Regions from separate parts of the Variovorax sp. VaC1 genome, predicted to be linked through region 1. Evidence: riboswitches for the same ligand, from Rfam matches in the RefSeq annotation. Region 1 holds a riboswitch; the other holds the start of a gene.
What was found. Region 1 has a riboswitch for cobalamin ahead of ACGLHS_RS13705 (TonB-dependent receptor domain-containing protein). Riboswitches for the same ligand answer to the same signal wherever they lie in the genome.
Positions count from the first base shown of each region.

Region 2: another riboswitch for cobalamin. It lies ahead of ACGLHS_RS04710 (TonB-dependent receptor); the one in region 1 lies ahead of ACGLHS_RS13705 (TonB-dependent receptor domain-containing protein).

Region 1 covers NZ_JBIGLT010000003.1:325,021-339,995, forward strand. Annotated here, with positions in the region: gene ACGLHS_RS13645 (serine hydrolase) at 317-2,020, opposite strand; gene ACGLHS_RS13650 (phenylacetaldoxime dehydratase family protein) at 2,095-3,156, opposite strand; gene ACGLHS_RS13655 (carbon-nitrogen hydrolase family protein) at 3,173-4,207, opposite strand; gene ACGLHS_RS13660 (helix-turn-helix domain-containing protein) at 4,375-5,337, shown strand; gene ACGLHS_RS13665 (universal stress protein) at 5,341-5,766, opposite strand; gene ACGLHS_RS13670 (sulfite exporter TauE/SafE family protein) at 5,832-6,659, opposite strand; gene ACGLHS_RS13675 (cell division protein ZapA) at 6,938-7,273, opposite strand; gene ACGLHS_RS13680 (DUF904 domain-containing protein) at 7,270-7,494, opposite strand; gene ACGLHS_RS13685 (flavin monoamine oxidase family protein) at 7,631-9,226, shown strand; gene ACGLHS_RS13690 (c-type cytochrome) at 9,252-9,674, shown strand; gene ACGLHS_RS13695 (RidA family protein) at 9,731-10,252, shown strand; gene ACGLHS_RS13700 (ClcB-like voltage-gated chloride channel protein) at 10,274-11,992, opposite strand; cobalamin riboswitch at 12,086-12,340, shown strand; gene ACGLHS_RS13705 (TonB-dependent receptor domain-containing protein) at 12,443-14,371, shown strand; gene ACGLHS_RS13710 (cobyrinate a,c-diamide synthase) at 14,380-14,975, shown strand, end outside.
Region 2 covers NZ_JBIGLT010000001.1:970,030-985,004, forward strand. Annotated here, with positions in the region: gene ACGLHS_RS04650 (tripartite tricarboxylate transporter substrate-binding protein) at 1-771, shown strand, start outside; gene ACGLHS_RS04655 (DUF3348 domain-containing protein) at 971-1,759, shown strand; gene ACGLHS_RS04660 (DUF802 domain-containing protein) at 1,770-4,556, shown strand; gene ACGLHS_RS04665 (OmpA family protein) at 4,556-5,209, shown strand; gene ACGLHS_RS04670 (DUF2894 domain-containing protein) at 5,202-5,930, shown strand; gene ACGLHS_RS04675 (CinA family protein) at 5,917-6,480, opposite strand; gene ACGLHS_RS04680 (DJ-1/PfpI family protein) at 6,477-7,127, opposite strand; gene phbB (acetoacetyl-CoA reductase) at 7,322-8,059, shown strand; gene ACGLHS_RS04690 (dicarboxylate/amino acid:cation symporter) at 8,183-9,526, shown strand; gene ybaL (YbaL family putative K(+) efflux transporter) at 9,564-11,282, shown strand; gene ACGLHS_RS04700 (hypothetical protein) at 11,306-11,710, opposite strand; gene ACGLHS_RS04705 (hypothetical protein) at 11,849-12,070, shown strand; cobalamin riboswitch at 12,172-12,442, shown strand; gene ACGLHS_RS04710 (TonB-dependent receptor) at 12,577-14,772, shown strand; gene ACGLHS_RS04715 (PepSY domain-containing protein) at 14,781-14,975, shown strand, end outside.

The DNA of each region.
Region 1 (14,975 bases):
GGACGCACTGAGAAAGTTGCCACCGTGAGGTGCCGGTGCGTTACTTTCGGCACTGGTGCCTGCACCGCCCCATTGCCAGCACGAGGAGAGTTGCTCGCGTCGAAAAAGCAAGGGAGGGCCTCGATGAATCAACGTGCCATGCGCGCGGTCGTTGCAGTCCGGATGCTCTGCATGGCCGGTTCTGCCGCTGCGCAATGCCAGGCCGGCATGCCCACCGTTTCGGGCGCGGGGTGCGTTCCGCGCGAATACATCGAGAACAGCAAAAGGGGGCGCTGCAGCCGCAGTACGCCCCCGAGGCGCCGCCGCAGCGTTCCGGCTAGGTGCCGGCCACCCTCGGCGCGATGGCGGTGACGCGTGGCTCGTGAAAGATCAGCGCGTCTACCGCATCCGGTGAGGCCCGGCGGAACTCCACGCCGAAGCCTTCCAGCGTATCGACCTTGAACCTGCGTCCGTCGGCCGGAAGCAGGCGATAGGTCGGCTGGCCCGGGATCGTCATGCCGAGTTCGCCCTGGGCATCGAGGCGGATCTCGATCACGCGGCCGGCGTGCAGGTAGTCGCCGGCACACAGGCGGCGGAACGCGGGGTCGAGCACGTCGCCGGCCGCGACGCGGCGGAACACGATGTCGTCCACCATCTGCTCGAACGGGATTTCGAGGCAGTCGATGTGGCCGTGCCGGTCGTAGCGGAAGGTGACGGTGTGGTCGCTGGGATGCATCAGCGTCGGCCGGTCGGGGGTGACGAAGACGTCGTAGTGGCGATGCCCGAGCTTCTCCGCGATGCCACGCCAGCGCCACGCGAGGCCGTCGGCTTCCTTGTCGATGCGGATGCGTCCATAGGCCGGATGATCGTAGTCGCCCGCATAGTCGTCCAGCGCGTGGCTGGGCAGCGTGTCGCCGTGGCGGACCTCCGCTCTGGCCTTCTTGTCGAGCTTGATCTGTTCGACGGCCTGCCTGCGCTTGGGCGCGAGCCTGCCGAACCAGTCGACGGGTTCGCGGCCGCAGAGGCGGTCGAGCGCCGCGAAGGTGAGGATGGGCGTGGCGCCGCCCGGCGCGCGGTTCGTCAGCACCACCACGCCCGCGCGGCGTTCGGGCAGCATCGTCATGAGCGTGCTCCAGCCGGCCCAGGAGCCCGAATGCGCGATCGTGCGTTCGCCGCGGTATTGCTCGCAGAAGAGGCCCAGGCCGTAGTGCGAATCGCCGATCTCTGCATGTTCGGAGCGGCCCATGTGCACGCGCGGCGTTGTCATTTCGCGCAGCGACTTCGCCGAAAGCAACTGCCGGCCGTCCGCCTTGCCGTCGAGGAGAAAGCGCGCCCACTTAGCCAGGTCGGCGACCGAGGTGTTGATGCCGCCGGCAGGCGTTGCGCGAATGGGTGACAGCGGCGTGCGGTAGCGCGCCTCGCCGTCCATCGCATGTGGGCGCGCGCCGTCTTCGGCGGTGTCGAGCGCCTCGATGGAGAACCCGAAGTGGCGAAAGCCCAGCGGCTTCATCAGGCGCTCGGTGGTGAATTCTTCGTAGCTCTGGCCGCTGATCCGCTCGGTGATCATTCCCGCGACGAGGTAGCCGAGGTTCGAGTACTGAAAGGTGTCGCGCAGGTCCTTGTTCGGCGCGAGATGCCTGAGCGCCGCGAGCATCTGCGCGTTGCTCAGGTCGCCGGGCATGTGGATCCAGTCGTGGCGCGGCAGGCCGCTGTGGTGGCACAGCAGGTCGCGCACCGTGAGCAGCCCGGTCGCCACCGCGTCGTGAAGGCGGAATTCGGGGATCACGTCGCGCACGGGCCGGTCCCAGTCGAGCTTGCGCTCGTCGACCAGCAGGCCAAGGCCCGCCGCGGTGAATGACTTGGTGATCGAGCACAGCAGGAACTGCGTGTCGGTGGTCACGGGCAGGCCGGTGTCGGTGTCGCGCACGCCGTAGCCCTTCTGCAGCACCACCTCGCCGTCCTGGATCACCGCCAGCGCGAGGCCGGGGACTTGCCATTCCTGCATCGAGGCTTCGACGAGGCTTTCGAGTTCGCTCCACATGGTCTGGGTCCTTGCCTTGCGGCCTTGAGAAACAGGGGGCGAATCCTAAGGCAATCCCGCGCGTGGAATTTCTCCTATGTGGCAGCCAGCCCGTTCATGAGGCCGCTGCGCGCGTGGCAGTTGATGTATTCGTAGCTCTGCTCGTCGGCCTTGAGCACCGACACCTCGTGGTACACGCGCAGTTGCAGCTGGAAGTTCAGCGCCTGCACGTAGCGCATGAAGCTGCCGAAGATCGCGACGTGCGTGGGGTGCGACTCGGCCCAGCGTTCCATGTCGGCGAGCGAGCGCCAGTAGCTCAGGCCGAAGGACTTCTGCAGCGGCGTGCCCTTCGCGTCGAGGTGGTGCATGTAGCGGTTGCTGTAGCAGCCGATGCCAAGGCCTTGGTCGCGCAGGAACTCCATGCCTTCGCGCAGCACCGGCTCCATGTCTTCGAGGTAGAGCGTGCGCTCCTGGCCGGTGGTGTCGGTCCATTCCTGGCCGGAGCGGATCATCGCGATGTTCTCGTGGCCCGCGATGCGCACGCGCTGGCCCGGCGCGGGCGTGCCGGCAACTACTGCGCGCGTGCCTGAGGGCGACAACGCATCGGTCTGCGAAAGCGGAATGCGGTCGCGCATCGACCCCCAGTAGCCGTGCTCCTGCAGCTCGCCGCTGACTTCGCCCATGACGACGCCGACGCCCTCGAAGCGGTCCGGCGTGTTGAACATGGTCTCGAAGTGCTCGACGCGCGGCGAGGCGATTTCGCGGAAGTAGCCGAGGCCTTCGTCCAGCCGCTCGTCGGAGCGCCACCATGCGTCGACGGCGGGCGTGGCGCTCCAGCGCGCGAAGGCCGCGGCGTCGTGCCAGTAGGCGATGGCGATCATGTTGTCGAAGCCGTCGGCATCGACGTGGTGCGTCAGGTCGTGATGGCCTGGGCCGTCGGGCAGCGCGAAGTCGCGTGCGATCTTCATCAGCGCGGCGCAGGCGCGGCCCTGCATCTCGGGGCCGCGCGACTGCACGCCGAAATAGCCCATCACCACCTGCGTCACTGAGGTGGGCGCGCGGGCCGACCAGACGGGGTAAGGCGGCGTGTAGTCGTCCTCGACGCGGCGGTGCCGCGTGCGGGGGCATTTCAGGTGCTCGGCGATGGCGGATTCCATGGCGGGGCTCCGGGCGTCAGGCGGCGAGCTGCAGGCGCGGCTCGGTGCCCGCTGTCACTGCTTCGGGGGCGCTGCTCTCGGGTTCGGGCGTGCGCTGCAGCACCACGGGCTCGCGGCGCGTCTTGTTCAGCAGAAGCTGCGTGACGTCGGGCCTCGAATAGTGGCCGCTTGGATCGGCCGCCGCCTTGGCGAGCGAGATCATGCCCAGGTCGATGTCGGCGATCACCAGGCCTTCCTGGTCTTCGGCCAGCGGCGTGCCGAGTGGCGAGCCGTCGGGTGCGTAGATGCGCGCGTAGCCACCGCCGGTGCGCAGCATCTGCTGCTTGCCGGGATCGGTGCACATCAGCTCGCTCATTGCCTGCGAGACAGTGGCGCACGGCGCGACCACGAAGCACTGGCCCTCGGCCGCGTAGATCTGGCTCGCCGCGTTGTTGACCTCCGGCCCGAGCGCATAGGCCGCGCCGCGGTAAAGCGAGAAGCTGGGCCATGCGCCGCAGTGGATCTGCTCGTTCTGCGCATACATCGCGTACTTGCTGAGCGGCTGCAGGTGCTCCCAGCACGAGAGCGACCCGACGTTGCCGATGGCCGTCTCGGCCACCGCGAGGTCGGAGCCGTCGCCTTCGCCGAACACGGTGCGCTCCACGTGCGTGGGCTTGAGCTTGCGGCGCGTCTGCACGGTGTTGCCCTGGTCGTCGATGAGCGCCTGTGCGATGTAGAGGCTGCCCGCAGCCTTCTCGCTGTAGCCGAGCGACACCCAGATCCGGTGCTTGCGCGCCGCGTCCCTAATGCGGTCGAACTCGGCCGAGCCGACCACCAGCGCGTTGTCGTGGTAGCGCTGCACGAACTGCATGCCCCAGGCGGGCGAGTCGAGCCAGATCCACCACGGGTAGCCGGGCACCCAGGTCTCGGGAAAGGCGATGAGCTTCACGCCCTGGCCGGCTGCCTGGGCCATGAGGTCGATGGTCTTGTCGATGGTGCCGTCGAGGTCGAGGAACACGGGCGCGGCCTGCACGGCGGCAACGCGGAGCTTGGGGTGAACGGTGGTGGGCATGGCGGGCCTCTTGAGGGGGTGGATGAAACAACTTCGCACACCCCGACGCGGGTTTGCGCGGTGGCATGCGGGTTGCTTGAAGCGTAGATTCGCCGCCGCGGAACGCCTTGATCCGAACTGGCGGCGTTCTTGTTCCAGCGTTGCACGCGCGCTTTCCGGGGAACCCCATGAACCAGTTGCTCAGCACCGATGCCGTGGCGCGCGACCAGCGCCTGGCCTACTGGACCGACATGATCTGCAACGTCTACGTGCAGCTCGGGTGCGACCCGGTGCGGCCGGACGACATCGGCCGTTTCGAAGGCAGCATCCGCCAGCACTCGCTGCCGAGCCTGGACGTGTCGGTGGTCAAGTCGAGTGCCCAGAAGGTCATGCGCACGAGCGGGCACATCGCGCGCTCGGGCGACGACTATTTTTTGGTGAGCATCCAGGCGCAGGGGCAGGGCGTGGTGCGGCAGGACGGGCGCGACGCGGTGCTCTCGGCCGGCGACTTCGCGCTGTACGACAGCACGCGGCCCTACGAGCTGCTGTTCGACGACAGGTTCGAGCAGATCGTGCTCAAGCTGCCTGGCGAGCGCCTGCGCAGCGAGCTGCGCGACACCGAGGCGCTGACGGCCACCACGGTGTCGGGCAAGGAGGGCGCGGGGCATCTGCTGCTCGGCATGATCCGCACGCTGCGGGAAGACATCGACACGCTGCAGCCCGCCTCGGCGCTGGCCGTCGCCAACGGCGTGCAGAGCATCCTCGTGGCGGGCCTGCAGACGCTGCCGGCGGCGCGAGCGCCATCGCTGAGCAATCTCACGGCGTACCACCTCGCGCGCGTGAAGCGGTGCATCGACGAGCAACTGGCCGATCCCTCGCTGTCGGTGGGCAGCATCGCGGCGTCACTCGGGGTGTCGGCAAGCCACGTGCATCGCGTCTTCAAGAGCGAGCCGCTGACGCCCGCGCAGTACATCTGGGAACGCAGGCTCGAGGCCTGCAGCCGCGACCTGCTGGAGCCGCGCCTTGCAGGCAAGCCGGTGGGGGAGATCGCGTATGGGCGCGGCTTCAACGATGCGGCGCATTTCAGCCGCGCGTTCCGCGAGCGCTTCGGCTGCTCGCCGCGCGAGTGGCGGCAGCAGCGGGTGCAGTAGGGCCTACTGAACCAGCAGCACCGTGATGTCGGTTTCGGAAAGCACCTTGGTGGAGACCGAGCCCATCAGTGCACGCCCGAAGATGCCGTGGCCGTGGGTGCCGAGCACCATCAGTTCAGCCTGCGCGTCGTTCGCGGCCTTCAGGATTTCTTCGGCCGCATGGCCGTGGCGCGAGTCGATCGTGTAGTTGCTCAGGCCCTTTTCGGCGAACAGCGCCTTCACCGGGTCGAGCACCTTGGCGCTTTCCTCGGCGTAGTAGCCCGCGACCAATTCCTTGCTGAGATGGCGGGCCACATTGCCCGAGACGCCGGTGCACACATGCACCACCACGAGCTGATGCCCGTCAACGAACATCGCGCGGTGGCTGAACAGGTAATCGAGTGCCTTGCGCGTGTAGGCGCTGCCATCGACGGCGATGAGGATTTTCATGAAATCCTTATACGCCTGCCCCCGTGGAATGCCAGGAGTCGCACCTGGGCGACAAGGGCCTTGAATCAGCCGTGCAGCCCCTTCCAGAGCATGTAGGCGGCCAGCAGGTAGAGGATGCTGGCGAACACGCGCTTGAGCTTCTTCACCGGAAGGCTGTGCGCCGCCTTCGCGCCCAGCGGCGCGGTGAACACGCTGCACGCGGCGATCACCGCCAGCGCGGGCAGCCAGATATAGCCGAAGGCACCGGCCGGCAGGCCCTGCACCGAGTGGCCGCTGATGACGTAGCCAAGCACGTTGGCCACCGCGATCGGAAAGCCCAGCGCCGCGCTGGTGGCCACCGCGTTGTGAATGGCCACGTTGCACCACGTCATGAACGGCACGCTGATGAAGCCGCCACCCGCGCCCACGAGGCCCGAGATGAAGCCGATGGCGCCGCCGGCCGCAAGCTGGCCGCCCGTGCCCGGCATCTGCCGCGTGGGCTTGGGCTTCTTGTCGAGGAACATCTGCGTGGCCGAGAAGCCCACGAACAGCGCGAAGACGATGGCCAGTGCCGTGCCCTTGAGCAGCGCGAACACGCCCAGGCTGCCCGCGAGGCTGCCGATCACGATGCCGGGTGCCAGCCGCTGCACGATGTCCCAGCGCACCGCGCCGCGCTTGTGGTGCGCGCGCACGCTCGACACCGACGTGAAGATGATCGTCGCCATCGACGTCGCGATGGCCATCTTCACCGCGAGGTCGGCCGGCACGCCGCGATGGCCCATGATGATCGTGATGAAGGGCACCATCATCATGCCGCCGCCGATGCCCAGCAGGCCCGCGAGAAAGCCCGTGCCCAGCCCGAGCGCGGCGAGTTCGGCAATCAGCAAAGGGTCGAGCAGGGCGGCGAGGTTCACGGCGGAGGGCTCTTCAAAAAGCAACGGCCCCGTGCGGTGAGGCTGGGGGCCGTGGCGGGAAAAGGTGTCTGCAGATGGTGTGCCGGACCCGCATCCTGAACCAGGGTTCAGGTGGGCGAGGGCAGCAAGACTTCGGGTTCATCTGACGCGAGATGATCACGCCCGTCAAGCGATGTACCAAGCCCGGCTCCGGAGAGCATTGGAACAAGGAAATATTAAGCCCGACACGTCTGCAGACGAGGTGGATTTTACGCCTCGTATGTGTCCGCCGCGCTCATTCAGAGCAAATGTCCATCGCCGGCCAGCGCCTGATCGAGTCTTTGAATGAGTTGCGCGGCCTTTGGGTCGGCTTCGCCGGTCTCGGCTGCTGCCGTGGCAGCGGGCACAGCCGCCGGCGCTGCGGCCGCCGCGGCTTGCTGCGCCGCGAGATCGAATGCCAGGTTCAGCGATGCCAGCACCGCGATGCGGTCGCGGGCCTTGACCTTGCCCGCGTCGCGGATCTTGCACATGGCCGCGTCCACGCGTTCGACCGCATCGCGCAGTTGCGATTCGCCGCCGTCGGGACAGCCGAGCAAATAGCTCTGGCCCATGATCTGTACTTCAATCTGCTTCATGCGGGGGAATCTTGGGATGGGGGTTCGGCCGGCAGCCGTTCGAGCAGGGCGTCCAGGCGCGTGCGGGCTGCGGCGAGCCGCGACTTCAGGGCGTCGCGTTCACGCGTGAGCGCATCGACCTGTTCCTGCAGCAGCACATTGGTGCGCTGCACCTCTTCATGACGCACAAGCAGTCGTTCAACACGCTCGGCGATCTGATCGATGGGGCTGGAGGCGGGCATGGTTGGCGATTGTAGTTTCCCGGGGAGGCCGTACCGCCGATGGCGCGCGCGGCCCCGTTTGAATGTCGATTCACCCTAGGGCTTGGCATGGATTCTGCTGCCTTCCAGTTGCCTTTCAAACTCCCACAGCCAGTCAATGACCACGAAGAACAACACTTTATTCAGTCGGCGCGACCTGCTCTCCCTCATCGGCAAGACCGCCGGAGGCGGCGCGATGTACCAGGCGATGACATCACTGGGCTTTGCCGCCGAGTCCAACTACAACGGGCCGCCGAAGCTCGATGGCGCAAGGAAGGGTGCGTCGGTGCTGGTTCTTGGTGCGGGCCTGGCCGGCATGGCCGCCGCGCTCGAGTTGCGCAACGCGGGCTACTCGGTCAAGGTTCTTGAATTCAGCAACCGCGCCGGCGGCCGCTGCTGGACGCTGCGCGGTGGCGACACCTTCACCGAACTCGGCGGCGCCGTGCAGCAGTGCGGCTTTGCCAAGGGCGAGTACTTCAATCCGGGGCCGTGGCGCATTCCGTATCACCACCATGCGGTGCTCGGCTACTGCAAGCGCCTGGGCGTGGCGCTGGAGCCTTTCGTCCAGGTCAACTACAACGCGCTGGTGCATTCGAGCAAAGCCTACGGCGGCAAGCCGCAGCGCTATCGCCACGTGCAGGCCGACTACCAGGGCTATGTCGCCGAGCTGCTCGGCAAGGCCGCCACGCAAGGCAACCTCGATGCAGCACTCACGAAAGAAGACAAGGAAAAGCTGCTCGAAGGCCTGCGCCGCTGGGGCGCGCTCGACACGCAATTCCGTTATCGCGAAGGCCCCATCAGCAGCGACCGCCGTGGCTACGAAGTCGATGCGGGCGGCGGCCTCATGCCGCTGGCCACGCCATCGAAGCCACTCGACATGAGCGAGCTGCTGCAATCGAATCTCTGGCGCTACATCGCGAGCGGGCAAGACTACGAATTCCAGAGCGCGATCTTCCAGCCCGTGGGTGGCATGGACATGATCGCCAAGGCCTTCCAGAAAGAAGTCGGCAGCCTGATCCGCTACGGCGCCAAGGTCACGAAGATCGAGCAGAACGACCGCGGCGTGACCGTCACCTACACCGACGCATCCAAGGGCGGCGCCGTCACGCAGGCCAAGGCCGACTGGTGCCTGTGCACCATTCCGCTGTCGGTGCTGAGCCAGATCGACATCCAGGTCAGCGCCCCGATGCAGGAGGCCATCAACGCCGTGCCCTATGGCGCATCGGTGAAAGTGGGCCTGCAGTTCAAGCGCCGCTTCTGGGAAGAAGACGAGCACATCTACGGCGGCATCAGCTATACCGACCTGCCGATCTCGCGCATCTCGTACCCCTCGACGCGCTATGGCGCCAAGGGCAAATCAGTGGTGCTCGGCGCCTATGTGTTCGATGGCCTGAACTCCTACGAATTCACCGCCATGGCGCCCGAGGAGCGCGTGCGCCGCGCGGTCGAGTTCGGCACGCAACTGCACCCGCAGTACGCGCGCGAGTTCGACAACGGCATCTCGGTCGGCTGGCACCGCGTGCCGGGCTCGCACGGCTGCTATGGCATGTGGACCGACGAGACACGGCAGAAGCACTACAAGAACCTGTGCCAGGTCGATGGCCGCATCGCGCTGGCGGGAGAACACGCCTCCTACATTCCGGCCTGGCAAGAGGGCGCATTGCTCTCGTCGCTCGATGCCATCCAGCGGCTGCACGCCCGTGCCGTGGCCTGACCGTCGCATGAAGGACACACCCACCATGAACCACGACATCACGACCTTCAAGCGCGCGCTGCTCGGCCTTTCGTTCGGCGCGCTGGCCTCGGTGGCCGGCCCGTCTGCATTCGCGCAATCGCCCGAGCCCGCGTTCTCCGTCGGCCCCCGCTTCCAGGAAAGCTCGGGCGAGTCGATCTACCGCGCCACCTGCCAGGGTTGCCACATGGCCCAAGGGCAGGGCGCGAAAGGGGCCGGCGCGTACCCGGCGCTTGCCTCGAACCCGCGGCTCGCGAGCCCCGAATATCCGCTCTACGTGGTGATCAACGGCCAGAAGGGCATGCCCGCCTTCGGCAAGATGCTGAGCGACGAGCAGATCGCTTCGGTGGTCGTCTACGCACGTACCCATTTCGGCAACCAGTACCCCGACGCCATCGTGGCGGAGAACGTCAAGAAGCTGCGGCCCTGACCTTGTTCCGACACCTGGCAGATCCTTCCTTTCATCCCTTCAGAGAGACAACACACATGACCATGACCTCCATCACGAAGAAGCTGGCGCTCGCCGCCGCAGTGTTCGCAGCCGGCATCGGTGCCGCGCACGCGGCCGACGAGATCATTCGCCATCGCATTCCGAATTCGTCCTTCCCGATTTCGGCGGCGGTGGAAATTCCATCGTCGTTCACCAACGTCTACCTCTCGGGCCAGGTGCCGCCCCTGCAGGACGCGACCGCGCCCAAGAACAGTGCCGCGGCCTACGGCGGCGACACCAAGGGCCAGACCATCGGCGTGCTCAAGGCCATCGAGAAAAGCCTCGCGGGCCTGGGCCTCACGATGGGCGATGTGGTGAAGATGCAGGTGTTCCTGGTAGGCGATCCGGCCAAGGACAACAAGATGGACTTCGCCGGCTTCATGGACGGCTACACCCAGTTCTTCGGCACCACCGCGCAGCCCCGACTGCCGGTGCGCTCGGCGATGCAGGTGGCGGCGCTCGCCAATCCGGCCTACCTGGTCGAGATCGAGGTGATGGCGGTGCGCCCCGCCAAGTAAGCAGGGCCATCGTGCAGAGCGCTACTCGCTCAGCCGCACGTAGGTGGCGAGCAGCGCGCTCTTCGCGGCCACGCCCAGCAGCACGGGTTGCTCGGTGCTTTCGATCACCGGCAAGCGTTCGCCACGGTGCTCCAGAAAGCGTTGCAATGCCTCGCCGAGGCTGGTGTCGGCCGTGATCGGCTGGATGGCCTGCGAAAGCAGTTCGGCTGCGGTCGTCTCCGACGGCGCCGTGCCAAGCGCGGCCAGCGGCACCACGCCGAGGTAGCGGTTGCCGGCGTCGACCACGTAGAGGTACTTCACCGGATGCTGCAGAAAGATCCGGCTCATGGCTTCGCGGCCGGCGTCCGGGCCGACCACGGTTTCGGCGGGCTGCACCAGGTCGCGCATGTGCAGCCCACGCAGGCGCAGTTGCGCATCGCGCTGTGCATTGCGGTGCAAGGTGATCTCGTACATGGAACCGGCGTTGGCCGAGCGCGCCACGAAATACGCGATCACGCTGGCGGCCATGAGCGGCAACATCACCTGGTAGCTCAGCGTCATCTCGAAGATCATCAGGATTGCCATCAGCGGCGCCTGTGTCGCGCCCGCCAGAAAGGCGCCCATGCCGACGATGGCGTAGGCGAACGGGGCCGAGCTTGCCGCCGGCCACAACGCCTGCACGCCCAGCCCGAACAGCGCGCCGATCATGCAGCCGAAGAACAGCGCGGGCGTGAACACACCGCCCACCGCACCCGAGCCGGCCGTGGCCAGCGTGGCGACGGCCTTGGCCACGAGCACCATCGCGATCAGCGTCCAGGGCCAGGGCGTGTGCAGCACCGCATTGACCACGCTGTAGCCGTTGCCCCAGACCTCGGGCAGCGGCACCGAAATCACGCCCATCACCAGCCCGCCGAGGGCCAGCCGCCACGGCAGCGCGATCGGCAACTTCGCGAACAACGCGCGGCTGCCGTGCAGCGCCCGCAGGAAGCCCACCGACACAAAGCCCAGCAGCACGCCCAGCAACGCGAACAGCACGACCTCGGTGCCGTGGATCTCGGGAAACACCGGCATCAGGTAGGGCGGCTGGTAGCCCGGCAGCGCGCGCATGGCCACGTTGGCGACCACCGAGGCAATGATGATCGGCCCCACGCTTTCCATCGCGATGGAGCCGAGCACGATCTCGGCGACGAAGAAGGCGCCGGCAATCGGTGCGTTGTAGGCGGCGGTCAGGCCGGCCGCCGCACCGCAGGCCACCAGCAGGCGCAGCCGCTCGACCGGAAAGCGGAACACCCGGCCCAGCAGCGAGGCGGCCAGTGCCGCAAGCTGCACCATCGAGCCTTCGCGCCCGATGGAGCCGCCGCTGCCGATGCTCACCAGCGACGACGCGCTGCGCACCAGCGTCTGCGCGACCGGAATGCGCCCGTCGCCGAGCACGATGGCTTCCATGTAGTCGGAGGTGGCGCTTTGCACCGTCACGCGCCTGGCCAGCACCAGCAGCCCGCCGGCCACCAGCCCGCCGAGGGTGGGGCAGGCGATGCGCGCCCACCACGGCAGATGGCGCGCCATGGCCACGAGGCCTTCGCCGGGGCCCAGCACCAGATGCTCGAAGGCATACAGCGCGGCGCGAAAAAGTTCGGTGGCCAGTGCGCCGAGCAGGCCGGCCACGATGGACCACAGCAGCATCGACTGCCAGCCCGAGACGCCGAAGAGCCGTTGCAGCGCCGAACGAAGACTCAGAAAAAGCGAAGCCGGCCGCATCATGCCGATGCCCGTTTCATGGTCTTCAAAACGCAACAGTCCATGGCGTCGATGTTAGCGGGGCGCAACTTTCGACTTAAACGGGTGGTGGCAGGGCCTAAAATCCCGCCCGTTGGTGCTCGCGGCGTGGTTCACACGGCGCAGTTCAACGGGAAGCAGGAGTGGAAGCCCCCGAACACGGGACCCAAGGCCCAAGCCACCTGCGCTGCCCCCGCAACGGTCAAGCAGACGGCGCCGCAAGGCGCCAACCCCTTTCCATCCAGCCACTGGGCGCCCTGAAACAGGCGCCTGGGAAGGCGGCGAGGGGCCGTTCTGCCAGCCCGGATACCGGCCAACGAGGCGGCTGCCGCATGCATGACGATGAACCGCATCATCGATGCACCAGGCAGCCATGGCGCCCAGGCGCCGGCGGGGAGGCCGGCAAGGGGCATTGATGTTCGTCCGGCTCAATTCATGATTTCCTGCGTTTCTCTTTCTCGCGGCCGCGCCCCTGTGCGCCGCAGCCACCTCGCGTGCCTGCCGCTCGCGCTCGCCTCGGCCTTCGGTGGCCTCGCCCATGCCCAGGAAGCGCCGACGCTCGGCGAAACCGTGGTCACCGCGAACCGCACGCCGCAGGCGCTGTCGGAGATCGTGGGCGACGTGTCCATCATCGACCGCCAGACCATCGAGCGCAGCGGCGCGACCGGCGTGGCCGACCTGCTGGCGCGTCAGCCGGGCATCGAGATCACGCGCAATGGCGGCATTGGCAACGACACCAGCGTTTTTATTCGCGGCGCCGAAACACGTTTTACGGCCGTGTACATCGACGGGGTGCGCGTCGACTCGCAATCGACCGGCGGTGCCGTCTGGGCTGGTATTCCGCTTGCCCAGATCGACCGCATCGAAGTGCTGCGCGGTCCCGCCGCCGCGGTGTACGGCTCCGACGCCATCGGTGGGGTAATCCAACTGTTCACCAAGCGCGGCGAAGAAGGCGTGTCGCCCTATGTGGGCGTGGGCATCGGCAGCTACAACTTGCGCAAGCTCGAAGCGGGCCTGAGTGGCAAGTCGGGCGCCTTTGACTACTCGTTCGGCGTGGCGCATGAAGAGAGCAAGGGCTTCAACATCCAGCCAGCGTCGAAGCGGTGGGTGCCCATTGACAACTGGGCCAGTCCTGACCGCGATGGCTATCGCAGCAACTCGGGCAATGTGAAGCTGGGTTACCAGATTGCGCCCGACCAGCGCATCGAGGCAACGTTGCTCTCCAATGACATTGTGGCGGGCTACGATCCAACAATCAATTTCGCCAAAACCAAGCTGCCGTTTCTGTTCAAGGACGATCTGTCGAGCAACACCCTTCGCACTGCCAGTCTGGCATGGTCGGCCAAGTGGAACGAGATCTACAGCACCCGCGTGCAGGTGACCGATTCACGCTCGACCTACGAGACCGACCCCGCCTACTACCGCACCGAGACGCACCTGCGCGGCTACCTGTTCCAGAACGAGTTCCGCTTCGGCCCCCATCTGGTGACGGCCGCGCTCGAACGCCGCGAAGACGGGCTGGTGAATCCGCCGGACACCTTGACGGCCAAGCTCTTGGCGCGTGACCGGTCGCAGGATGCCCTGTCGCTCGGCTACGGTTTCGTGCAAGGCCCACACTCGCTACAACTGCATGTGCGTCACGACAAGGACAGCGAGTTTGGTGGAAAGAGCACGGGCAGTGCGGCCTATGGCTACGCGATCACCCCCACATTGCGCGCTACGGCGTCGGCGGGCACGGCGTTCCGTGTGCCCACCTTGTTCCAGCGCTTTAGCGCCAATGGCACGCCCAGCCTCAAGCCAGAGTTCGGCCGCAATGTCGAAGTCGGTCTGCAATACACCGAGGGCGCTACGCGCGCGGGCATCGTCGTCTACCGCAACCGCGTCGAGAATCAGATCACGTTCGACCGCAGTGCCAGCGGATGCTCGGCAGCGCCTGGGTGCTATGCCAGCACCGCACTCGCTCGTTATCAGGGCATTACGCTATCAGGTGGACATCGCATTGGCGATATCACTCTGCGCGCATCGTTCGATGTCCAGGACCCGAAAGACCTGGGAACTGGCAACCTGCTCCAGCGACGCGCGCGTCGCCACGGTGTGATCGGCGCGGACTGGCGTGTTGCCGGATGGACGCTGGGCGCCGAGATCCAGGCCTCCAGCAGGCGCTTGGACACTGACAGCTTGAAAAACATCGTCAAGCTTGGTGGCTACACCCTGCTGAACCTGTCGGCCAGCAAGCAGATCACCCGCGACCTCAACCTGATTGCGCGCGTCGACAATGTCGGCAACAAGGACTACGAGTACGCACGGCTCTACGCCACGGCGGGCCGCACCGCCTACGTCGGTCTCAAGTGGACACCGCAATAAGCCAACCCTTGCAACGAAGCGGCGCCGACGGCGCCGCGGCCCCCGCCTGCGCCGCGGTGCTGGTGGCGGCCCCTGCCTCGGGGCAGGGCAAGACCACCGTCGCAGCCGCGCTCGCGCGGCTGCATGCACGCCAGGGCCGGCGCGTGCGGGCCTTCAAGTGCGGGCCCGACTTTCTCGATCCGCACTGGCTGGCGCTGGCCACCGGCGCACCGGTGCATTCGCTCGACCTGTGGATGACCGGCGAGGCCGATTGCCGCGCGCGCCTGCGTGCCGCGGCGGCCGAATGCGACCTGCTGATCGTCGAAGGTGTGATGGGCCTGTTCGACGGCACGCCGAGCGCGGCCGATCTGGCCGAGCGCTTCGGCCTGCCCGTGCTGGCGGTGATCGATGCGGGCGCCATGGCCGGCACCTTCGGCGCGCTGGCGTTCGGCCTGCAGAACTTCCGCCCCGGTTTGCCGTGGGCCGGCGTGCTGGCCAATCGCGTGGCCAGCGAGCGCCATGCGGACATGCTGAAAGACGCGTTGCGCGAGCCTTCGCAATGGCTGGGCGCCTTGCCGCGCGACCCGGCGTTCTCGCTGCCCGAGCGGCACCTGGGCCTGGTCCT
Region 2 (14,975 bases), on a different contig from region 1:
GGCGGCACCATCGCGCCCACGCGCGTGGCCAGGGCGGCGCCCAACGGCTACACCATCCTGATCCACCACATGGGCATGGCCACCGCGCCCGCGCTTTACAAGAAGCTGAACTACGACCCGCTGAAAGACTTCGAGTACGTCGGCCAGGTGATGGACGTGCCGATGACGCTGCTCTCGCGCAAGGACTTTCCGGCCAACAACTTCCAGGAGCTGCTGGCCTACGTGAAGGCCAACAAGGACAAGGTCACGCTGGCCAACGCCGGCACGGGTGCGGTGTCGCAGCTGTGCGGGCTGCTGTTCATGCATCAGATCGGCGTGCAGCTCACGACCATTCCGTACAAGGGTGCCGGCCCCGCGCTCAACGACCTCATGGGCGGGCAGGTCGACCTGCTGTGCGACCAGACCACGCAGACCGCGCCGGTCATCAAGGACGGCAACCGCGTGAAGGTGTTCGGGGTGACCACGCCGAAGCGGCTGTCGAGCATGCCGAACATTCCGACACTCGACGAGCAGGGGTTGAAGGGCTTTGACGTGAAGGTGTGGCACGGCATTTACGCGCCCAAGGGCACGCCGCCGGCCGTGATCGAGAAGCTGAACGTGGCCCTGCGCGCCGCGCTGCAGGACGACATGGTCAAGAAGCGCTTTGCCGAGCTGAGCACCGAGGCCGCGCCCATGGACAAGGTCACGCCTGAAGCGCTGCGCACGCATCTGGCGGCCGAGATCGACAAATGGGGCAAGGTGATCCGCGCGGCAGGGGTGCAGGCGGACTGATCCGACAAGAGAGGGCAGGAAGCGGCGCCTGGGACCGCAGGGGCGCCGCCGGGCGCCGTGAGGGCCTTGCACGCGCCCACGCCGGCAAGGCACGCGCCGGGGCACGGAAGGATGTCACGCAAGGTTACCTCTACCGTGGGGAGCCGAGGCCCGGCCACGTTTTGCCAGTGTAGACTGCCGAGTTTTTCGTTCGGGCGGTATGGCGCAAGCTTCACAGCGCACAGTTTTTCACGGCTCGACGCTCGTTCGCTTGCTTTCCAGACTGACCGACATCGACGTCCGTGAATCCAGACAAGGCACTGCGGATCGTTTGAGCCAATGGTTCGGCTGGACCGATGCCATTTCATTGTCAGCGGCGCTGGATGGCAGTCCGGCGGCCGCGCAATCCAGCGCGCGCGCGTCCGGCAATGCCGAAGAGGCCGAGTGCGCCCGCGTGCGCAGCGCGCTGGCGCAGGCCATCGCCGAAGACTGCGTTCCCACGGCCGCCAAACGGCGAGGGCCGCCGGCCGCGGCGGCCACTGCACCCGCCGCCGCTGATGCCCCGGTGGACGCTGCCGCCGCCTTCGCCCCATTCCGCCGGCGCTGCCTCACCCGCCAACAGGCCATGGAAACGCGCATCGGTCCCTTGCGCGCGCGCGTGCGGGCCACGCTGGCAGCCAGGTCGCCCACCATGGCCCGGCTGGCCGCCGTCGACGTCGTCATGGAGCAGGTGCTGGTTGCGCAGGAGCGCAGCCTGCTGGCGACCGTGCCCGTGCTGCTCGAAAAGCATTTCGGGCGCCTGCACCAGGCGGCTCAGGCCGCCCAAGCCGCGCAGGCTGACCAAGCCGACCAGACCGATCAAGTGGCGCCGGCCACCGCCGGCGACGCCCCCCCATCCTCCGAGTGGCTGAACGTGTTCTGCAAAGACATGCAGGCCGTGCTGCTCGCCGAACTCGACATTCGATTGCAACCGGTCGAAGGGCTGCTCGACGCCCTTCGCACGAGTTAACCAGACCCCCATGAAAAGATTTCTTCACTACGCCGCATTTTTCGTAGGCTTGGCCGCCGTGTGCTGGGTCGCCGTCGGGTACATCGGCTCGAATCCGCTCGCGTTGTTGATCACGCTGCTCATCGGCGCGTTCTACCTGATGGGCGCGCTGGAGCTGCACCGCTTCCAGCAAGCCACCGCCACGCTGTCGCATGCCGTCACCGACATGCCCCAGCCGCCGCCCGGCCTGGGCCAATGGCTCGACCAGTTGCATCCTTCGCTGCGCAATGCGGTGCGCCTGCGCGTCGAGGGCGAGCGCGTCGGCCTGCCCGGCCCGGCCCTGACGCCGTACCTCGCGGGGCTGCTGGTGCTGCTGGGCATGCTGGGCACCTTCCTCGGCATGGTCGTCACGCTGAACGGCACCGGCTCGGCGCTGGAACACGCGACCGACCTGCAGGCCATGCGCGCCTCGCTGGCGGCCCCGGTCAAGGGCCTGGGCGTGGCGTTCGGCACTTCGTTGGCTGGCGTGGCCGCGTCGGCGATGCTGGGCCTCGTGTCGGCCCTGTGCCGTCGCGACCGCCTGCAGACCGCGCAACTGCTCGACACGCGGATCGCGACCACCTTGCGCGTCTTCTCGCTGGCGCACCAGCGCGAAGAGTCGTTCAAGCTGCTGCAGGCGCAGGGCCAGGCGATGCCGGCGCTGGTCGACCGGCTGCAGCTCATGATGGAAACGATGGCGCAGCAGAACCACGCACTGAACGAGCGCCTGATCTCCAGCCAGGACAGCTTCCACGGCAAGGCCGAGGCGGCCTACGCCAGCCTGGCCACCTCCGTCGACCATTCGCTCAAGCAGAGCCTGACCGAAGGCGCGCGCATCGCCGGCGCGACCATCCAGCCGGTCGTCGAAGCCACCATGGCCGGCATCGCCCGCGAAACCGCGGCGCTGCACGACACCGTCGGGCACAGCGTGCAGCGGCAACTGGACGGCCTGTCGAGCCGCTTCGAGGCCAGCGCCGCCACCGTGGCCGACATCTGGAAGAGCGCGCTCGACGGCCATCAGCGCGCGAGCGAGGACATGTCGAAAGACCTGCGCGGCGCGCTCGGCCAATTCGCCGAGACCTTCGAGCAGCGCTCGGCCGCGCTGGTGGACAGCGTCTCCGCCCGCCTCGAAACCACGGTCGGCCATGTGTCGGACAACTGGCGCAACGCCCTGGCGCAGCACGAGCGCGCCAGCGAAACCCTGTCGGGCGACACGCAACGTGCCCTGGCGGCGGCTTCGGCCACCTTCGAGCAGCATTCGGCGTCGTTGCTGCGCACGGTCGGCCAGGCCCACACCGATCTGCAGACCGAGATGGCGTCGCGCGACCAGCAGCGGCTGGCCGCCTGGACCCAGGCGCTCGAAGCCATGGCTGCATCGCTCCAGCAGGAGTGGCAGCAGGCGGGCGCACGCGGCGAGAGCCAGCAGCAGGAAATCTGCAAGACGCTTGCCGAGACCGCCAGCCAGATCGCGGCCCAGACGGACGCGCACGCCAAGAACACCATCGCCGAGATCGGCCAGCTCGTGCAGGCCGCATCGGAAGCGCCGCGTGCGGCCGCCGAAGTGATCGCCGAGCTGCGCGGCAAGCAGGCCGACTTCGAGCAGCGCTCGGTGTCGCTGCTGCAGACGGTGAGCCAGGCCCACACCGACCTGCAGACCGAGATGGCATCGCGCGACCAGCAACGGCTTGCCGCGTGGACCCAGACGCTCGAAGCCATGGCCACGTCGCTGCAACAGGAATGGCAGCAGGCCGGCGTGCGCGGCGAGAACCAGCAACAGGAAATCTGCAAGACGCTCGCCGAGACCGCCAGCCAGATCTCGGCCCAGGCGGACGCACACGCGAAGAGCACCATCGCCGAGATCGGCCAGCTCATGCAGACCGCCTCGGAGGCGCCACGCGCCGCGGCGGAAATGATCGCCGAGCTGCGCGGAAAGCAAACCGACTTCGAGCAGCGCTCGGTGTCGCTGCTTCAAACGGTGAGCCAGGCCCACACCGACCTGCAGACCGAGATGGCATCGCGCGACCAGCAACGGCTCGCCGCCTGGACCCAGACGCTCGAAGCCATGGCCACGTCGCTGCAGAAGGAATGGCAACAGGCCGGCGTGCGCGGCGAGAACCAGCAGCAGGAAATCTGCCGGACGCTCGCCGAGACCGCCCGCGAGATTTCCGCGCAGACCGAGGCACAGGCCAAGAGCACCATCGCCGAGATCGGCCAGCTCATGCAGGCCGCCTCGGAGGCACCGCGCGCCGCGGCCGAAGTGATCGGCGAGCTGCGCCAGAAGCTGACCGACGGCATGGCGCGCGACAACGCGATGCTGGAAGAGCGCAGCCGCATCCTGGGCACGCTCGAGACCCTGCTCGATGCGGTGAACCATGCCTCCACCGAGCAGCGCACCGCCATCGACGCGCTGGTTGCCGCATCGGCGGACCTGCTGGACCGCGTGGGCACGCGCTTCACCGACAAGGTCGATGCGGAAACCGGAAAGATGGCCGAGGTCGCCGCGCAGATCACCGGCAGTGCCGTCGAGGTGGCAAGCCTGGGCGAGGCCTTCGGCGTTGCCGTGCAGCTGTTCGCGGAATCGAACGACAAGCTGGGCGCGCAGCTGCAGCGCATCGAAGGGGCGCTCGGCAAGTCCGTCGCGCGCAGTGACGAGCAGCTGGCCTACTACGTCGCGCAGGCCAGGGAAGTGATCGACCTGAGCATCATGTCGCAAAAGCAGATCGTGGAAGACCTGCAGCAGTTGGCCAACCAGCGGATCGCGGCGGGCAGCGAAGCGTGATGACCGAGGACATCGACGCCAGCACCGAGCCGACGGTCCCCGTCTGGGCCGTCTTCGGCGACCTGATGGCAGGGCTGCTGGGCGCCTTTGTGCTGATCCTGGTGTGCGTGATCGGCATGCAGCTGGAACTGGCGAACAAGCTCGAAGCCGAGGTCAAGCAGCGGCAGATCGAGGCGAAACGGCTGCAGACGCTGGAGCAGGCCCTGGCAGGGCCACTCGCAGCGGGCCGGGTGACGCTGAACAACGGCCGCATCGGCATCAGCGGCAACGTGCTGTTTGCCCTCAACTCGGCCGAGCTGCAGCCCGAAGGACGGCAACTGCTCAAGAGCCTGGCCGCGCCGCTGACGGCGTATCTGCAGGCCCGCGACGAGATCCTGATGGTCAGCGGCTTCACCGACGACCGGCAGGTGCGCGGCGGCAACCGCCAGTTCGCCGATAACTGGGAGCTGTCGGCCCAGCGCGCACTGACGGTGACGCGCGCGTTGATCGAGGAAGGCCTGCCGTCGTCCTCGATATTCGCCGCCGCCTTCGGCGCCGAGCAGGCGGTGGCGTCGAATGCCGATGCCGAGGGGCGCTCCCGCAACCGGCGCGTGGAAATGGCGCCGACGCCGCGGCCATCGAACGCGGCCCAGACCCCCAAGCCCCGTGAGTAACGACAGCGACGCACGCGCAGCCGATGCGGCATCCGCGCCGGGGGACAACGTGGACCCCGCCGCGATGCTCGCTGCGTGGCGCGCGCGCGGCGAGCACCGCATCGATCCGGTGCGCTTCCGTTTCATCGAGGCACTGGCACGGCGCACCACCGCGCTGCAGGGCGATGCGCGGCGCATCCTGGACGGCAAGCTGGCGGCTTTGCTCGCGGCCTATGGCGAAGGTGTCGAAAGGGTTCGGGGTGTCGACGGCGCTGCGACGGCACCAGCCGGTGCCGAACAGCAAGGTGCATCGCCACGCGGCGCGCTCGCGGAACTCGTCGAACACATCGCCCAGGTATCGGCCCATGACGACGCCCCGGTGCCGGGCGAGGCGGCGGCCAGCCTCGCCTCGACCGGCGAGCTGAAGACCTTCAGGTATTTCAGGGGCACATGGTCGAGGCTCAGTGCCGAGCGGCGGCTGACCCAGTCGCTGGCGAAGGTGCCCGACAACGCCGGCCCGCTCAACTCGCACCATCTCGTGCACCGGTCGCTCATGCTGATGCGCGACCTGTCGCCGGAGTACCTCAACCGGTTCATGTCGTATGTCGACACCTTGTTGTGGGTCGAGCAGGTGAACACCGGCAGCGCGAGTGCACCCGCGGGTGCGAATGCGCCGCGCGCGGAGAGTGCCCGCAAGCCCGGGCGCGGCGCAAACAGCGCCAATGGTGCTAAGGCGGGCTGATGCCCGCGCGGGCCTCGGTTGCCCGCAGCGTCTCGTCGAACAACTGGAGCAACTGCCGCGCGAACACTTCCATGTTCGCCGGGCGGTCGGTATTGCCGGTCTCGATGGTTCGGCTGACGGTGATCTCGCTGGCGCCGGCAACGGCCACGCACACATGCCCCGGCGCGTCACCGTACGGGCTGCCCGAAGGCCCGGCCGCACCGCTTTCGCAAATGCCCCATGTCGCGCGATGGCTGTCGCGCATTCTGGCGGCGATGAAACGGGCGTAGGGCTCGGTTTCGCCGCGCATGCCGGCCATGTCTTCGCGCGTGAGCCCCAGCAGGGCCTTGCCGGCGCGCCGCGAATAGACGACCGCGCCGCCCAGGAAGAACGCCGACGCGCCCGGAATGGCGAGCAGTGCCGCCGACACGAGTCCGCCGGCCGACGATTCGGCGACCGCCACCGTCTGCTGCCGCTCGCGCAGCGTGGCGCCGACGCGGGCCGCGAGCACGGCCAGCGGTTCGAGTGCGGGCGCGCCGGTGGGCGGTGTGGAAGAGGGCGCGATGGTCACGGCGTGCCCGATGCGCGCCTGACCGGCCGCTGCACGTAGGCCGGTGCCCGTTCATGGCTCGCCGTGCTGCCGTACACCGTGTCCGCCGGGTAGTACTCGGCCTGCAGCTGCACCTTCGCGGCGGCTTCCTCGCCGGCCGTGTGCGCGATGAAGGCCAGCATCAGGTCGGTGCCGGCCGATACGCCGGCCGATGTCCAGACGTTGCCGTCCTGCACGAAGCGCTGCTCGACCACCTTCACATCGCCCAGCGCGCGCAGGCGGTCGAGCGATCCCCAGTGCGTGGTCGCCGTCTTGCCCGAGAGCAGGCCGGCCGCATGCAGCACGAAGGCGCCGGTGCACACCGACAGCAGCGCCTTGCAGCCGGGTGCCTGACCGGCCAGGAAGCGCACCATCGCGGGGTTGTCGACCTCGCGGCGCGTGCCCATGCCGCCGGGCACGAGCAGGTAATCGAGCGGCGGGCAGTCGGCAAAAGACACGTGCGGGTTGATGGACAAGCCCTTGGCGCAAGCCACCGGCTCGCGCTTCTCGGCGACGATCAGGCAGTTGGCGGGCCCTGCCGCCAGCTTGCTCCACATGGTGAGCATTTCCCAGGGGCCGACGAAGTCGAGCTCCTCGACATCAGGGAAGACGATGATCCCGAAATTCATACTTTCGAACTCCTTGGTGATTGAGGCCCTGCAAGAGCGTACAGACGCAGCATAGAGGCCTGCACCGCGCCGTGATTTGGTGACAGCTGGTTGCAAGCTTGGCTCAGTGTTTTCCTCAGAGTTCGATGGCGTGAAAATGGCTAGAGTGAAGGCGGCCGTTCAGGCTTTTGCTACGTACACATCAAGGAAATTTCATGAGCAAGAAAGTTGCATATGTCACCGGGGGCATGGGTGGCATCGGAACAGCCATCTGCCAACGTCTGCACAAGGACGGGTTTACCGTGATCGCCGGTTGCGGTCCTACGCGCGACCACGCCAAGTGGCTCGCCGAACAGAAAGCCGAAGGCTTCGAGTTCCACGCCTCCGTCGGCAATGTCGGCGACTGGCAATCCACCGTCGAGGCCTTCTCCGCTGCCAAGGCGGCGCATGGCCCCATCGACGTGCTGGTCAACAACGCGGGCATCACGCGCGACCGCATGTTCCTCAAGATGACGCCCGAAGACTGGAGCGCGGTGATCGAGACCAACCTGAACAGCATGTTCAACGTCACCAAGCAGGTGGTGGGCGACATGGTTGAAAAGGGCTGGGGCCGCATCATCAACATCAGCTCGGTCAACGGCGCCAAGGGCCAGGCGGGCCAGACCAACTACTCGGCGGCCAAGGCCGGCATGCACGGCTTCACGATGGCGCTGGCGCAGGAGCTGGCCAGCAAGGGCGTCACGGTCAACACCGTGAGCCCGGGCTACATCGGCACCGACATGGTCAAGGCCATCCGCCAGGAAGTGCTCGACAAGATCGTGGCCACGATCCCGGTCAAGCGCCTGGGCGAGCCGAGCGAAATCGCCTCCATCATCTCGTGGCTGGCAACGGACGAAGGCGGCTACAGCACGGGGGCCGACTTCTCGGTCAACGGCGGCCTCCACATGCACTGAGCATGCTGACCTGCACCTGATGAAAAAACCCGCCTCGGCGGGTTTTTTCATTTCATCGATGCGGGTTCTACGGATAGAAAGCCGCCAGCACGGGTCCTACAGTTTCAACTCTCCGGAGGCACCATGGAAAACACAACAAGTACATCCGCCAGAAAGCTCCCTCTGTACCGGTCGCTCTACGTGCAGGTGATCACCGCGGTGATCATCGGCGTGCTGCTCGGCCACTTCTATCCCTCGGTCGGGGAAGCCATGAAGCCACTGGGCGACGGCTTCATCAAGCTCATCAAGATGATCATCGCGCCGATCATCTTCTGCACGGTGGTGGTCGGCATCGCCGGCATGGAGGACATGAAGAAGGTGGGCAAGACCGGTGGTCTTGCGCTGCTGTACTTCGAGGTGGTCAGCAGCATCGCGCTGGTGGTCGGGCTGGTGCTGGTCAACGTGCTGCAGCCCGGCGCGGGCATGAACGTCGACCCGGCCACGCTGGACACCAAGTCGATCGCCTCGTACACCGGCCCGGGCAAGATGACCGGCACGGTCGACTTTCTCCTGAACATCATTCCGAACACGCTGGTCGACGCCTTCGCCAAGGGCGAGATCCTGCAGGTGCTGCTGATCGCGGTGCTGTTCGGCTTTGCGCTGCACCGCTTCGGCGGGCGCGGCACGCTGGTGTTCGACGTGATCGAGAAGGGCTCGCACGTGCTCTTCGGCATCGTCAACTACATCATGAAGCTGGCGCCCATCGGTGCCTTCGGCGCGATGGCGTTCACCATCGGCAAGTACGGCCTGGGCAGCCTGTTCTCGCTGGGCAAGCTGATGGGCACCTTCTACCTGACCTGCCTGCTGTTCATCTTCGTGGTGCTGGGGCTCATCGCGCGCTTTCACGGCTTCAGCATCTGGAAGTTCATCAAGTACATCAAGGAAGAGCTGCTGATCGTGCTGGGCACGTCGTCCAGCGAATCGGTGCTGCCGCGCATGATGGAAAAGATGGAGAACCTGGGCGCCAACAAGACCTGCGTGGGCCTGGTGATCCCGACGGGCTACTCGTTCAACCTCGACGGCACGTCCATCTACCTGACGATGGCGGCGGTGTTCATCGCGCAGGCGACCAACACCCACATGACGCTGGTGCAGGAGATCACGCTGCTGGCCGTGCTGCTGCTGACCTCGAAGGGGGCGGCGGGCGTCACGGGCAGCGGCTTCATCGTGCTGGCGGCCACGCTGTCGGCCGTGGGGCATGTGCCGGTGGCGGGGCTGGCGCTCATCCTGGGCATCGACCGCTTCATGTCCGAAGCGCGCGCGCTGACCAACCTGATCGGCAACGGCGTGGCCACCATCGTGGTCGCCAAGTGGACCAACGAGCTGGACGAGAAGCGGCTGCATGCCGGGCTCAACAACGAGACCTGGGTCGAGGCCCAAGAGCCCGAGGTGCTCGAGGGCGCGCGCGCCAACAAGATGGCCGGTTGACACGAAGGGGTAGGCGTCGTTCCTGCAAAATGGAGCGATGCCCCACAGCGTTTCCCTCATCAACACGATTGCCGCCGGCCTCGGGCTGGCGCTGGTGTTCGGCTTTCTCGCTGCCAAGCTGAGGTTGCCGGCACTGGTGGGCTACCTGTTGGCGGGCGTGATCATCGGGCCCTTCACGCCGGGCTTCGTGGCCGACGCGGAGATCGCCGCGCAGCTCGCCGAAATCGGCGTGATGCTGCTGATGTTCGGCGTCGGGCTTCATTTTTCTCTCGACGATCTGCTGGCAGTACGCAAGATCGCGCTGCCCGGCGCGTTGGCGCAGATTGCCGTGGCCACCCTGCTCGGCGGTGGCCTGGCGATGTGGTGGGGCTGGAGCCCCGGCGCGGCGCTGGTGTTCGGGCTGGCGCTCTCGGTGGCCAGCACGGTCGTGCTGCTGCGGGCGCTCGAAAGCCTGGGCATTCTCGATTCGTTCACCGGGCGCATCGCCATCGGCTGGCTCGTGGTCGAAGACCTGGCCATGGTGCTGGTGCTCGTGCTGATGCCGCCGCTGGCGAGTACGCTGGGCGGCCACGGTGCCCAGCCCGGCGAGGTGGCAACGCCGTTGTGGCAGACGCTCGGGCTCACGCTGCTGCAGGTCGGCGGCTTCGTCGCGCTGATGCTGGTAGTGGGGCGGCGGGTGTTCCCCTGGATTCTTTGGCAGGTCACGCGCACCGGCTCGCGCGAGCTGTTCACGCTGTGCGTGGTGGCTGCGGCCGTGAGCATCGCCTTCGCTTCGGCGGCGCTGTTCGGCGTGTCGTTCGCGCTCGGTGCGTTCTTTGCCGGCATGGTGATGCGCGAGTCGCAATTCAGCCACCGCGCGGCACAGGAATCGCTGCCGCTGCGCGACGCTTTCGCCGTGCTGTTCTTCGTGTCGGTCGGCATGCTGTTCGACCCCTCGGTGCTGATCGAGCGGCCGCTGCAGGTGCTGGCGGTGGTGCTGGTGATCGTGGTGGGCAAATCGCTCGCGGCCTGCGCGCTGGTGCTGGTGTTCCGCTACCCCCTGGCCACCGCGCTCACGGTGAGCGCCAGCCTGGCGCAGATCGGGGAGTTCTCTTTCATCCTTGCAGGGCTGGGCGTGTCGCTGGGCCTGCTGCCGGTCGAAGGCCAGAGCCTCGTGTTGGCGGGGGCGCTGATTTCCATTGCCACCAACCCGTTGTGGTTCAGCCTGATCGCGCCGCTGCAGAAATGGCTGCATGCCCATTCGGCGTTTGCGCGCGGGCTCGAATCGCGCGACGACCCGCTCGCCGAACTGCCCATGACCACCGAGGCCAAGTACCTCTCGCGGCAGGTGGTGCTGGTCGGCTACGGCCGGGTGGGGCGCCGCATCGCGGCCGAACTCGAGGCGCACGACATTCCCTACGTGGTGGCCGAGCAGAACCGCGAGCTGGTCGAAAAATTGCGCGAGGCCGGCATTCCGGCCGTGTGGGGCGATGCGGCCGATCCGGCGGTGCTGATCCAGGCGCACGTCGCGCGGGCCCGTGTGCTCGTGGTCGCCACGCCCGACACCATGAACGTGCGCCAGATGATCGAGACGGCGCGCACGCTCAACCCGACCATCCAGACCGTCATCCGCAGCCACAACGAACAAGAGGCCCAGCTGCTCACGCAGGAAACCTCCGTCACCGTCTTCCTCGGCGAGCATGAACTGGCCCAGGCGATGGCCCGCGACGTGGTGCAGCGGGCCGTGTCGATGGCCATGCCGGTGTCGGTGGCCTGACCAAGCCGGGCCACCGCCCGGGTTCAGAGGTCTTCGATGACCAGCATGCGGTAGCGCTGGGCGATCGAATAGGGCACGGTTCGCACCAGTTCCATCAGCCGCTCGGCCGTGGCGCCGTCCCGCGTTTTGACCAGCAGGCCGGTGTGGCCGCTGCGCGCCAGCCGGGCGAAGGCGCGTACCGTCGCGGCGTCGGTGCCGGGGGACGGCAGGGGGTCTTCGACGGTCTTCACGGTCGGCGCGATCTCGGCCAGGACCGTCTCGGCGGGCAGCAGATAGACCTCGTCGCCGCTCATGCCTTTTTCGATCAGGCGGTGGCCGATGCGGTTCGCGTCTTCCGCACTGGGGAACATCACCATCGAATAGCCGGTCGGATAGAAGGCGCCACCGACGCTCGATCGCATGTGGGTCTCAAGAATGAATTGCTTCATGCGGCCTCCTGGAGTCCATGAGGGTCCCTGGCTACAACATTAGGTCGCGCGGCGCGGATGCGCTGTAGGAGAAGCCCGAAAGCTGTCAACCGCGCGTGTTCTTCGTCCATTCAACGGTGACACCACCTGCATTGCCCCATGTCTTCCGCCCGAAACATCGCACTCACCGTCCACGAACTGGAGGCCGGCGAGTTCTATTGGGTGCTGATGGAAGCGGTGGACGACACGCCGGGCGAGACCACCCACGTCTACGTGCCGCTGGAAGCCGCCCACGAGCCCTATGCCACTTATTCGAACGCGCTGGTGGCGGGTGTTGCGGCGTTGCGGCGGCTGTTCGGACCCGACGGCAGGCCTCGCTGAACCGGGGCTGAACCCCGCCTGAGTCGCGTGCCGGGAGCGCCGGCAACGGGCCGCTCCCTATAATCCCGCGGTTTTGGTGTGTTAATTTTTATTACTCACACCGGAAACCACGGTTCGAAGGTGCCCCGCATGCCATCCATTGGCCTTGGGGTTAAACGGGAAGCAGGTGCGCCGCGTCGTCGCTGACGCGGTCATTCCTGCGCTGCCCCCGCAACGGTCGGCGGATCTGGAAACCCTCGGGCCCATGCCTTTTTCGGCATGGGCAGCCACTGCGCTTCGGCGTGGGAAGGCGAGGGTTTCGGCTCCGGTGCGCATTCTGCGCATCGGGGCGCTCCGCAAGCCCGGATACCGGCCTTTGCAACCGCCTTCGGACGCTGCGGGAGTGCGTGTCCGGGCCTGCCGTTGCGCCGCCTTCGCGTGCACCGGCACCGCCCGTTCGCATCTCTTCCCACGTCCTCGATCGGTCAGGAACCTGCGGGGACGCAGGTCGGAGGAGGGGAATTCAAATGGATCAGGCATCGCCAGCGCGCGATCGCACGGGCGCGCCACGGCAATGGGCGCGTCTTTCGGGCCTTTCGGGGCTTTCACTGGGGCTGGGGTTGGCTTTCGGGCCCGTCGTCGCCTTCGCGGAGACGGCAGGAGAAACGACGGGCACGGGCAGCAACAGCCTGGCGCCGGTACAGGTCGAGGCCAGCCGGCACACGCCGCTGGCCATCGACGAGCCCGCGCACACCGGCAGCCGCCTGGGGCTCACGCCGCTCGAAACGCCGGCCAGCATCGAGGTGCTGAGCGGCGACACCATCCGCGCGCGCGGCGACGTCTCGGTGATCGACGCCGCCACCCGCGCCACCGGCATCACCGGCTCGCCCGCGCCCGGCAACGGCGGCACGTCGATGGCGGCGCGCGGCTTTTCGGGCCACGGCTCGGTGATGCAGCTGTTCGACGGCACGCGCCTGTATGCGGGTGCGGGCACCGTCACCTTTCCGTTCGACACCTGGTCGGTCGACCGCATCGAGGTGCTGCGCGGCGCGGCCTCGGTGATGTTCGGCGAAGGCGCCATCGGCGGTGCGATTAACGTCGTGCCCAAGAAGCCCACGCGCGGCCCGATCCAGAACGAAGCGCTCGTGACGTACGGCTCCGACGCCACGCGCCAGGTTGCCTTCGGCAGCGGCGGTGCGATCAACGACAAGCTGTCGTACCGCTTCGACATCAGCCATCGCAAGACCAACGGCTTCATGGCGCGCGGCGAGGCTGAGAGCCTGGCCGTGGGCGCGGCCGTGCGGCTGGATGTGTCGCCGCAGCTGCAGTTCACGCTGTCGCACGACGAGGGCCGGCAGTCGCCGCAGCGCTACTACGGCGTGCCGCTGATCGACGGGCGCCTGAACGACCAGACGCTGCGCCAGAACTACAACCCGGACGACGCGGAGCTGAAGTACCGCGACAAGTGGACCCGGCTCGACGCCCAGTGGACGCCGAACGATGCGGTCACCGTGCGCAACCAGCTCTACCGGCTGGAGAGCAAGCGCCACTGGCGCAACAGCGAGACCTACTCCTTCAACGCCACCACCCGCCAGGTCTTGCGCGGCGACTACCTGGAAATCGGCCACGACCAGGAGCAGATCGGCAACCGCACCGACGCCACCTTCCGGCATTCGCTGTTCGGCATGGCCAACCAGGTGCTGGTGGGCTTCGACATGAACCGCATCGACTTCCTGAATTCGAGCGACTCGCCCTATGGCGGCCGTTCGGTGGTCAACCCCTTCGTGTTCCAGCCCGGCTACTACGCCTCGCCCGTGGCCTACCTGCCGCGCTACAAGACCAAGACCAACACCTACGCCTTCTTCACCGAAGACAAGCTGGCCTTCAACGAGCAGTGGTCGGTGGTCGGCAGCCTGCGCTGGGACCACGCCAAGGTTTCGCGCGTCGACCAGCAGAATCTGTCCAGCCGGCTGGACAAGACCTTCGAGTACGCCACCGGCCGCCTCGGCGTGGTGTACGCACCCGATGCCTCGCAGTCGTTCTATGCCCAGGTGGCGCGCGCGGCCGACCCACTGACCTCGCTGATCAGCACCTCGGCCACGCAGGTGCCGTTCGACCTGAGCACCGGCCGGCAGGTCGAGGTGGGCTACAAGCGCCAGCTGGCCGATGGCCGTGGCGCCTGGACCGTGGCCGCCTACCGCATCGAGAAGACCAAGCTGCTGTCGCGCGACGCCAGCGACCCGAGCAAGACCCAGCAGATCGGCAAGCAGTCGTCCGAAGGCATCGAGGCCACGCTCGACCTGGCGCTGAGCTCGACGTTGCGGCTCGAAGCCAACGTCGCCCGGCTGCGCGCGCGGTATGACGACTTCAACGAGGTGGTCGGCAAGTCGCTGGTTTCGCGCGCGGGCAACACGCCGTCCGGCGTGCCTGAAGCGACGGCGAACCTCTGGCTCAACTGGCGCTTCCTGCCGCAGTGGGAGGCCGATTTCGGCGTGCGCTACGTGGGTTCGCGGCAGGTCGACACGGCCAACTCGCGCAAGATCGGCGCCTACACGGTGGCCGACGCCGGCGTGAGCTGGCAGGTCAACCCGTCGACAAAGCTGGCGCTGCGCGGCTACAACCTGACCGATCGCAAGTACCCGGTGTCGTTCTCGAACGGCGGCAACCAGTGGCTGCTGGGCCGGCCGCGCTCGTTCGAGCTGTCGGCGCTGGTCAACTTCTGAGCACGACCATGACTTCCGCATGGCGCCGCGCCTGGCCCCGCCTTCGCCACTGGCTCTACTGGACGCACCGGTGGCTGGGCATCGGCGGCTGCCTGCTGTTCGTCATGTGGTTCGTCTCGGGCGTGGTGATGATGTACGTGGGCTACCCCACGCTCACCGACGAAGAGCGGCTGGCCGGCCTCGGGCCGTTGCACTTCGAGCAG